Regions from separate parts of the Williamwhitmania taraxaci genome, predicted to be linked through region 2. Evidence: riboswitches for the same ligand, from Rfam matches in the RefSeq annotation. Region 2 holds a riboswitch; each other region holds the start of a gene.
The links. A riboswitch is a leader RNA that binds a small molecule or an ion and turns the genes downstream of it on or off. The one in region 2 is predicted to bind cobalamin.
Positions count from the first base shown of each region.

Region 1: it holds a riboswitch for cobalamin, as region 2 does, so the genes downstream of both, BLS65_RS15075 (ABC transporter substrate-binding protein) here and BLS65_RS10515 (TonB-dependent receptor plug domain-containing protein) in region 2, are expected to answer to the same signal.
Region 3: it holds a riboswitch for cobalamin, as region 2 does, so the genes downstream of both, BLS65_RS06590 (TonB-dependent receptor plug domain-containing protein) here and BLS65_RS10515 (TonB-dependent receptor plug domain-containing protein) in region 2, are expected to answer to the same signal.

Region 1 covers NZ_FMYP01000076.1:7,031-10,311, reverse strand. Annotated here, with positions in the region: gene BLS65_RS15080 (methyl-accepting chemotaxis protein) at 101-1,651, shown strand; cobalamin riboswitch at 1,747-1,930, shown strand; gene BLS65_RS15075 (ABC transporter substrate-binding protein) at 1,948-3,093, shown strand; gene BLS65_RS15070 (iron ABC transporter permease) at 3,090-3,281, shown strand, end outside.
Region 2 covers NZ_FMYP01000037.1:6,823-10,103, forward strand. Annotated here, with positions in the region: gene BLS65_RS10510 (ABC transporter substrate-binding protein) at 1-740, shown strand, start outside; cobalamin riboswitch at 1,057-1,265, shown strand; gene BLS65_RS10515 (TonB-dependent receptor plug domain-containing protein) at 1,356-3,281, shown strand, end outside.
Region 3 covers NZ_FMYP01000018.1:37,534-40,814, forward strand. Annotated here, with positions in the region: gene BLS65_RS06585 (RelA/SpoT family protein) at 1-790, opposite strand, end outside; cobalamin riboswitch at 942-1,140, shown strand; gene BLS65_RS06590 (TonB-dependent receptor plug domain-containing protein) at 1,254-3,152, shown strand; gene BLS65_RS06595 (DUF5074 domain-containing protein) at 3,175-3,281, shown strand, end outside.

The sequences.
Region 1 (3,281 bases), on a different contig from region 2:
AGTTTCTATCATACGTCAAAAAGGGGTCGGGTTTTAATCCGGCCCCTTTTATTATCGGTTGCTTTGTCCTAAATTTGATTGGATTATTAATACAGATACTATGCTAAGAAACTATCCTATTTCAGTTAGAATTGCCATGCTACTCGCAATGGTTCTGATATTCGTATTAATCGTTTCTTCGGCGTTTTGGTATGGAATGAATACCATTCGTGATCTTGGAATCCAATCTACTGAAACACGAATGCTTGATGGACAACGGGATAAAATTAAGGTGGCTACGCACTCTGTTGCCTTGTTGTTGCAAAAGTCTATTAATCCGGCACTTTCACAAAGCAAGCAAGATTCTGTGCTCCGAAACTTGGTTGATCAAATTCGATTTGAGGCCGATGAGTCGGGCTACTTTTTCATTTACAGAGGAACGGTTAACGTTGCTCTTCCTACAAAGAAAGAGCGTGTGGGGAAAGACTTGGCTGCTACTGCTGACGTAAATGGAATCCTATTTGTAAAAGAACTATTCAGACAGGCTTCCAGCGGTGGCGGATTTGTTGAGTATGTCTTTCCTAAACCAGGAAAAGGCGATGTTGCAAAAATTAGTTACTCGGAGATGATTCCTGGCACTGAAACATGGATAGGAACAGGCGTTTACGTCGATAATGTGGATGATGCGCGACAAGAGATTCGACAGAGCATTCAGTCGTTTTCATCTCGACTTTTGATTGGAATTGGAATAGGGCTGGGTTTAGTTCTTGTGTTAGTCATCATTCCATCCAGTCTGGCTATTCGCAGGAGCATTACCAAACCAATAAATGAAGCGTTAAAATCAGTAGAAAAGGTTGCCCAAGGCGACTTGACAGTCGTTTTAAACGATAACTATAATGATGAAGTGGGGATGTTGAATCGATCCTTGATGAAAATGGTGGATCAGTTAAGGGGTATTGCTGAGCAGGTTAAGAGTTCCGCTGTCTTCTTGGCCTCAAATGGCGGCGAGTTAAAATCGGCCGTGGAGCAGATGGCTCAAGGGGCAAGCGAGCAAGCTTCAGGAACGGAAGAGGTTGCTGCTTCCATGGAGCAGATGGAAGCCAATATTCGACAGGCCTCCGATAATGCCAGTCAAACAGAAAAAATGGCTGTTCAAGCCGCATTGCAGGCAACAGAAAGTGGCGAAGCGGTGCAGCAAGCAGTAGAGGTAATGCGCAGTATTGCCGATAAAATTTCTGTAGTGGAGGATATTTCACGTCAAACTAATTTGCTTGCCCTTAATGCAGCCATTGAGGCAGCTAGGGCAGGTGAGCATGGCCGTGGTTTTGCTGCCGTGGCGCAAGAGGTTAAAAAACTTGCCGAACGCGCCCAAGCCGCTTCGGCCGAAATAAATGAACTTTCAAGAAAGAGCACCGAGGTTTCCGAAAAGGCTGGTTTAATCATTCAGGGCCTTGTACCGAATATTCAGCGTACTGCTAACTTAGTTCAGGAGATATCGGCTTCGGCCAAGGAGTTGTCGGTGGGAGCCGACGAGGTAAGCAAGTCGGTAAACCAATTCGATCAGGTAGCCCAACAAAATGCTTCCTCTTCGGAAGAGATAGCCGCTACTGCCGAAAATCTATCCAAACAAGCCGACAACCTCAATGAACTAACCCAATTCTTTAAGGTATAAGGGTTAATTGCAATTTCTATTAAATTACTTGTGCAACTATTCTTATGGTTAGGATAATTGTGTCTGTTAAATATTTTCTCAGTCACAAAAAAAGCGTTCCTTTGCAGTGCATTGGTAACCGCAAGGTTATAATAGGGAATCCCGTTAAATTCGGGGGCTGTACCCGCAGCTGTAAGTCTCAAATGCCTATTGTATTACGTCACTGTTTCGGTAAATCGATAATGGGAAGACACACTAGGAGAGACGAGCCAGAAGACCTGCCATTGTTTTAATACTTTCGGGAATAAAGGTGAATAATGAAAAAACAACTCTTTTTGATTGGGGCTATCGTCCTGCTGCTATCTTCGATTTTAACCTCCTGTGGGGGTAATTCCAATTCAAATACCGACTCTGGTTTCGTTGAAGTCCCGCTTAAATATGCTCGTCTTTTTAGAGTGTTCAAAAGCCATGATGTTACACGAATCGATTTGATAAACCCTTGGGATACCGCCGTTCTACTGAAACGATACTACCTCGTTCCCAAGGATGCTGCGTCAACTAACGTTCCAGTTGATGGGGAGGTTATCGATGTTCCACTCAAACGTATGGCTTGCGCATTTGCTACTGAGATATGCTATGCCGAGCAACTTGGACTTCTCGATGCCATTGTTGGCGTTTCGGAGAAGCAGTATATTACAAATAAATATATGCTTTCGCGAATCGAGAAAGGGTTTGTGTCCGAGATTGGCCCAGCGATGGCAGTGAACCTCGAACAGTTAATAAAGATTTCTCCCGATATTTTCTTCGTCTCTCCCTTTAAGGATAATAAGTATGGTCCGGTTGAGGCTTCTGGTGTTCCCCTCGGAATCGTTTCGGCCTACTTGGAGACACACCCGTTGGGCCGAGCCGAATGGGTCAAGTTTATGGCTCTCTTTTTTGGCAAGGAGCAAGAGGCCAATAAGAATTTCTCCGAGATTGAAGTCCGTTACAAAGCGTTGGTGGCGAAAGCAAAGGAGGCTACCTTGCTTCCTACCGTGTTTGCAAGTAAACCTTACCAAGGTATATGGTATGTGTCGCCGGGAAATAGCTATATGGCACAGCTCTTTGCCGATGCGGGAGCACGCTATCTATATGCCGATCGGAAAAGCCAAGGACCTATTCCCTTCGACTTCGAAACGGTGTATAAGCAAGCGGTTCATGCCGATTTTTGGGTTGTATTAGAGAATTACCAAGGGGTGTATTCCTATCAAACTATGAAGGATGAGTATGCATCTTATGCCGACTTTGATGCCTTTAAGGCCCGTAAGGTGGTCTTCTGCAATACCAATAACACCGCCTACTACGACGAGGGGCTGCTCAGACCGGATGTTCTGCTGTCGGATCTCTTAAAAGCGTTTCACCCCGAATTGATGGAGGGCTATAATCCCGTGTATTTTGATATATTGAAGCAAGAGAAGCCATGAAAACAGGAAGATTAGCACTACTCCTAATTCTTGGGATTTTTGTTCTTACGGCGCTAAATCTGAGTCTAGGATCGGTATCTATTCCATTGAAGTGGGTGTTTGCTGCGCTTACTGGAAATGAAGACACCCCTGTAGTATATGCGAATATACTAATGAAATCGAGGTTACCGCAAACTATAACCGCAGCG
Region 2 (3,281 bases):
CACAGGTTGCTGCGGGAAAAACCCTCGAAATGGGTCCGTCCCACAGCATCAACATGGATATTCTGCTAAAGGTTAATCCTAATGTGCTATTTGTATCTCCCTTCAAGGATAATAAGTATGGCGCAGTAGAGGCCTCAGGGATTCCGTTGGCTATCGATTGCAGCTACATGGAGGAGCATCCGCTTGCAAGGGCTGAGTGGCTTAAGTTTATGGCTCTGTTTGTGGGAAAAGAGGCCGAGGCCAACACGATATTTGATACCATTGCTCACCGCTACGAAAGGCTTGCTGCCATAAGCCGAACCGTAGCGGTGAAAGCAACGGTATTCTCGGGAAAACCGTTTAAGGAGATTTGGTATATGCCAAGCGGGCAAAGCTATGCCGCCCGTTTTATGTCCGATGCAGGTCTTTCCTACCTATGGGCCGATGTGAAGGAGTCTGGCTCACAACCCCTCGACTTTGAATCGGTGTATGCCAAAGCCGCCAAAGCCGATCTCTGGCTGATGCACGAGAATTACCAAGGAAAGTTTAACTACGCTAGATTGGCCGAGGAGAATCCTTGCTTTGCCGACTTTGCCGCATTCAAGAAGCATCGAATCATCTTCTGCAACACCTACGATAACGACTACTACGAGGAGGGGCTCCTCGAACCTGACGTTATCCTAGCCGATATCCTCTCCTTGGCTCATCCCGAACTGAAGTTGAATCATACGCCTAAGTATTACCATTGGATGGAGCAGTAGGGAGAAGTGTGAAAAGTGAAAAGTGAATGGAGGGTAAGTGAATGGAGGGTAAGTGAATGGAGGGTAAGTGGAGGATTGAAAGTAGGATGCGCTGTTGATGCGTTCTAAGCCCTGAAAGGGCGATATATAATAGCCGTTGGTGGCATCGTATTGGGTCGATTTATCGAACTAATGCTATGCAAGCCCACGGTGAAGAGAAATCGAACAATTGGCGGCGCGAACCGCAGCTGAATAGAATAAAAGGCCATGTTGCGCCGCCTTAGCCTGCATGTGAATTTTAAAGCATATTGTAAAGATGCACAATTGTGCGTCTCAGTTATAGTGTATCGATGTAGGTGAGGATGGTGTAAACCATCCTTTAAAAGGGAATCTCGTTGAAATCGGGAGCAGCCCCCGCTACTGTAAATCTGAGGTGTTGCCTTAGTATGGTCACTGTTCTGTGCACGGAACGGGAAGGCCAAGGCAATCGCGAGCTAACGCTTGCGGCAGATGAGTCAGGAAACCTGCCTACATCCATTGTGTATGCATAGTCTTCGGGGTGAAGAGTAGATCCATCGTGATTTAGCTCGTCGGACTCGGCTATGGTTTGTATAAACTTAACCGCTGACAACAGAAATGAAACGTTTTTTTCAGATAATAGTAATGATTGTCGCTGCATCGGGATTCGTTCGCGGAGAGCAGCTATCCGATACTATCTCCATACAGGAGGTAACCGTATCATCTTTTCGTAAGCAAATCGCTCGGGATCGTCTCCCGCAAAAGGTCGAAGTTATTACCCGTGAACAAATTGAAAGAGCTGGAACCTCCGATATCTCCGACATCCTGAAAAAGGAGGGTGGCTTGGATGTAATCCAATATCCAGGTATGCTTTCAGGTGTTGGTATTCGTGGTTTTCGTCCGGCTACAAGCGGTCTCAACCAGCGCGTGCTGGTGCTCATCGATGGTCGTCCATCGGCTTCCACGAACCTTGCCATGATCGACCTTACGGGAGTGGAAAGGGTCGAAATTATTAAGGGTCCCGCCTCGGCCATATACGGCCCACAGGCAGTGGGTGGGGTTGTTAACATCATCACTCGCAAGTCGAGCGGAAAATTGCAGGGTAAGGGCACGGTTGGTTATGGCTCTTTTCAACAAACCGAAGCTTCGGCTCAGGTTGGCGGAACCATTTCTGGCCCTGTCGATTTCGACTTCAGCCTAAACCGCTATCAGCGAAACAAGAACTATAAAATTGGCAAGAACAATCTCTTCCGCGATGCTCTTGGTTTCGACGAAATAAGCAGCTATTTTTCCAAGGGCGACTCCACTATGGTCGAAACCGACGACCGTGGCGATGGCGATGTTCGACCCAACACCAAGTATACTCGCTATGGAAGCCGCGGAAGGATTGGCGTGCAGCTCTCCTCCGATTGGCGTCTCGATTTTTCCGTAGATGGAGTTTTTGCCGATGATGTTGAGGATCCCGGCGATATAAAGGATGGCTCTAACAAACCTGGACTAAAAGACGTATCGCGCCTGAGCAGTGATATTTCGCTTACAGGCAAACTTGCGCCAACCAATACACTTACACTGCGCGTTTTTTATGGTTTTCAGCTGGCTAAAAACATGACTACTTACGAAGGGGTTCCTTCTGCGCTGATTCACCCATATAAGTCATACAACGAAACAACCGCTTGGAAGGGCGTGCAGGTTACCGACATGGTAACCATGGGGAGTAATACCTTCTTTTTCGGGCTGGAGAACAACCAAAGCAATTTCGATTCCCGTCGCTTCAAAAAGGATGGCTCCCGAGTGGCTCCCTACAAGCCAAACTATTCCTTTATTACCACCGGGGTGTTTGCTCAAGGCAACATCAACCTGGTGGCCGATAAGCTATTTATCTTGGGTGGAGTTCGTTTCGATAACATTCAGTATAAGGTTTTCGAAACCGAGTTGATGACCTACAAGGAGCGAAGCGAGAACAACCAGTTCTTTAGCCCCAGCCTCGGGTTGCGCTATCAGGTTCTCCCCGGATTAAACCTTAAGGGAACCGTTGGCTATGGCTTTTCACCCGCCGATATCTACTCGGTGGCAGGGTACAATGAGGTGTTTTCCAAAAAGCCGAAACATGTAACAATTTACGCAGGCAATGCGGAGCTTAAAAATATGGAGAGCCTTACACGCGAGTTGGGCGTTACCTATGGCGATAAGGCCGGACTTTGGAGTGCTGAGCTATCCTACTTCTGGACTACCTACAAGAACAACTCTATTGAGAAGTTTATTCCGGCTACAAGCCTTGAACTAACAGCCAGTGGCGATACCATTGATGCTCGGGTCAACTATCAAAATGCCCCTTCAAATACAATTCAAGGGTTGGAGAGCAGTGGCTCATTCGATTTTGGTAAGCTGGCCGGATGGAACTCCTCTTTGCAGCTGTGGGCTTCTTACAGCCACCTGTTTACCGCCAACGAGGTAGCCGATGAGTATGGCATTGGGCAAACTACCCGAAAGATGCTCAACGTGGCCATGGATAATCTTCGCACTGGTATTTCCTTCGATGATAGC
Region 3 (3,281 bases), on a different contig from region 2:
TTTGTTTCTGTATCTTCTTCCAAATGGAATATACCGATTTTGTTCGTCCTTTTATTTCGAAGTTGAGACCCTGAAGGTTCAGCTTCTCTTCGATAGGTTCCATGAACTCCCGAATAAACTTATTACGGGCTACTGTAGTGTTTCGAAGTTTCTTTATTATGCTCTTGTAAGCCTCGTTTTCGGTAAACTTCATGGAGAGGTCTTCCATCTCACTCTTCACCTTGTAGAGACCTAGTTTATGGGCTAATGGGGCGTAGAGGTTAAACGTCTCTCTTGCTTTTGATGCCTGTTGTTCTTTTGTAAAGTGATTAAGCGACCGCATAATTTCAAGTCTGTCGGCCAGCTTAATCAGGATTACACGTATATCTTCCGAAATGGAGATGATCAGGTTTCGGTAATTCTCGCTTTGGTCGGCATCCTTTGAATGGTTAATCTCAGCAATACGGTTCAATCCGGCAACAATGGCCGAAACATCTTTGCCGAATCGTTGCTCTATCTCGGCTAGGGTAAGCCCACCGAACCGTGTGGTGTCGTGAAGGAGCGCTGCAATCACTGATGTGGCCCCAAGACCAATCTCCTCAAGCACAATTCGAGCTACGGCCACAGGGTGAAATAGGTATGGCTCACCCGACGATCGACGCATATCCTTGTGGACCTCCGCTGCCAATTTGTAGGCCTCCTTTATGCGCTGAATGTCCTTATTGTCAAGGATATGCATGCCGGATTTAAGCAGTGCTTTAAATCGGTAAATAACCTGTTTGTGCTCTCTGGGTCTTTCTTCGGGCGTCATTAGTTTTGCAAGTGAGATATAGGCAAAGATAAAATCTTCAACAAAACAATTGGCTTTTTGATTGGAAAAAGATAACAGTTTGGGCAATAAGGGAAAGTGATTTATGCTGAAGAATATGTGCTATAACGATTTCGGAACCAATAAAATATTTTACTTTTGTCGCAGTTTTGGTTCTCCGCCATTGGCGGAGCGAAGAGGGAATCGGGTGTAAATCCTGAACAGTTTCCGCTGCTGTAAACTCCATCAAAACCTTTTGCTATCAAAAAAAGCCACTGTCGAGCTAGTTTCAAGACGGGAAGGCCAGCAAAGGGGGAGTAAGTCAGAAGACCTGCCAATAACATTTCGCATTTATAGCTTTCGGATAAAGGGCTCAGTGTAATTCGTTTACATTCTCTTGCTTTTTCTTTTTATTCCGCAGGTTATAGATGATTGAATCTTAAACGATTTTAATCATTTGTAACGCATGTTGTTGAGTATTTTTCTTGTTGGAGTCTTAGCTCTCCCCAGCGATATCCCTCCTGTGACAAGCACAATTGAGGATACCATCACCCTTAAAGAAGTGGTGATTAGCTCCAAGTTGAAGCGCTTTTCTGCTGGTCTCTCCGTAAAAATAATTTCGCCCATAGATATTAAGCAAAGCCGGAGCTTGCTCCTTTCCGATATGCTTGCCAGTCAGCCCGGCCTTGTGGTAAATAGTTATGGTCCTGGAGCCACTTCTTCTATTTCTCTTCGGGGTTTGAATGCCTCGCATACCGCTGTGCTTTGGAATGGTGTTAACCTTCAAAGTAGCATGAATTCCGGCGTTAACTTTGGCAATATCCCTACTTTCTTTGTCGATCAAATTGCCGTGCAGCAAGGTGGCAACGGCGCACTCTTTGGCAGTGGTGCCATAGGCGGCGTAATCCACCTCGATAACCAGCTGGCCTTTGGCAATGGAAATAGCGGAGAGCTATTTCAGTCGGTGGGCAGCTACGGGTTGTCGTATTCCGCTATTAAGCATACCTATGGTGGCGAAAAGTTTGCCATTTCATCGCGGCTATTTTACAGTGAGGCTCAAAACAACTACGAGTTTAGGAACACAACTAAAATGGGTAAGCCCATTGTGAACCAGACCAATGCCAACTATCGTAAGGCAGGCATCATGGAAACCGCCTCATTCCTCGTTTCGCCAGCCGACAGGCTTGTTGTGGCGCTTTGGGCGCAGGATGGTTATAACGCTTATCCAGCTATGATGAGCACGGCATCGAGCAATCAGAATGATTACAGCAGCTTTTTTCGGGCAACATCGCAATGGCGCGCCAATAGAACGAGCTATGATTTTAATATTAAGGCTGCTCTCTTCAACGATTGGCAGGCTTACCGGAATATTCCGGTGGAGCGATCGAATCACCACTCAACCAACGGACAGGTGGAAGGAGAGTTCATCTATCGAATGTCGCAGAGCCACGTGCTTGAAGCAGGTATAAATACGGCCTATGAGCGCGTTCGTTCTACCAATTATTCTGAACCTAAGGAACGGTTAAGACCAGCAGCCACGCTGGGTTATCGGTTTAGAACTGAGGATGGCGGTATCGAAGCCTTTGCAGGTGCGCGCGAGGAGATAATTGATGGAGAGTCTACACCCATTACCTGGTCGGTTGGTGGTCAGTTTCGGTTAATGACTGGGCTATACATGCGTGCAAATGTCTCTAGAAATTACAGGGTGCCCTCTTTCAACGACCTTTACTGGGGAAATGGTTGGGGGAATCCAAACCTTAAGCCTGAAAATGGTTTAGGAGAAGAAGTTGGACTCGATTACGTTTACACTGGAAATGGAAATCTTATATCAATAAAGATTAGTGCTTTCAATAATAATGTAGACAACTGGATTATTTGGCTTCCTAATTCTTCTGGAACTTGGAGACCTCAAAACTACAACGAAGTTTGGTCTAGAGGTGTAGAGAGTTCGTTAACCTTAAAGAAGCGCTTGGAAAGGTTCACTATTGGAGCCGATTTGTCGGGTGCTATTACCTACACCACCAACGAAAAAGATGCTATTCAAGCAACGGAAGGAAAGCAACTGCCCTATGTGCCAAAGTATAAGTATGGTTTTTCAGCATTTATTGATTTTGATTGGCTTCGCCTAAAGTATACTCAAGGCTACACCGGTAGGCGCTATGACGTTGCCGACCACTCTAGCCAGATAAATCCATTTTCGATTGCTTCCCTTTCGGTAGAGACAAACTATAAACTAAACAGTTATGAAATACGTGGATTTGCACGCATTGATAACTTGTGGAACGAGGAGTATGTGGTAATGCAGAACTATGGAATGCCAATGCGTACCTATCAGTTGGGAATTGTCCTCTCTTTTGGAAAATAATTAACCTAAATAACAACAGACTATGAAAATTAGAAACATTTTTTCGATTGCGCTGGTTGGTGCATCGCTACTCTTTTCTGCATGTGAAAAGGATGAGTCGTCGGGTCCCAAGTTGCCTTTCGACTTAAC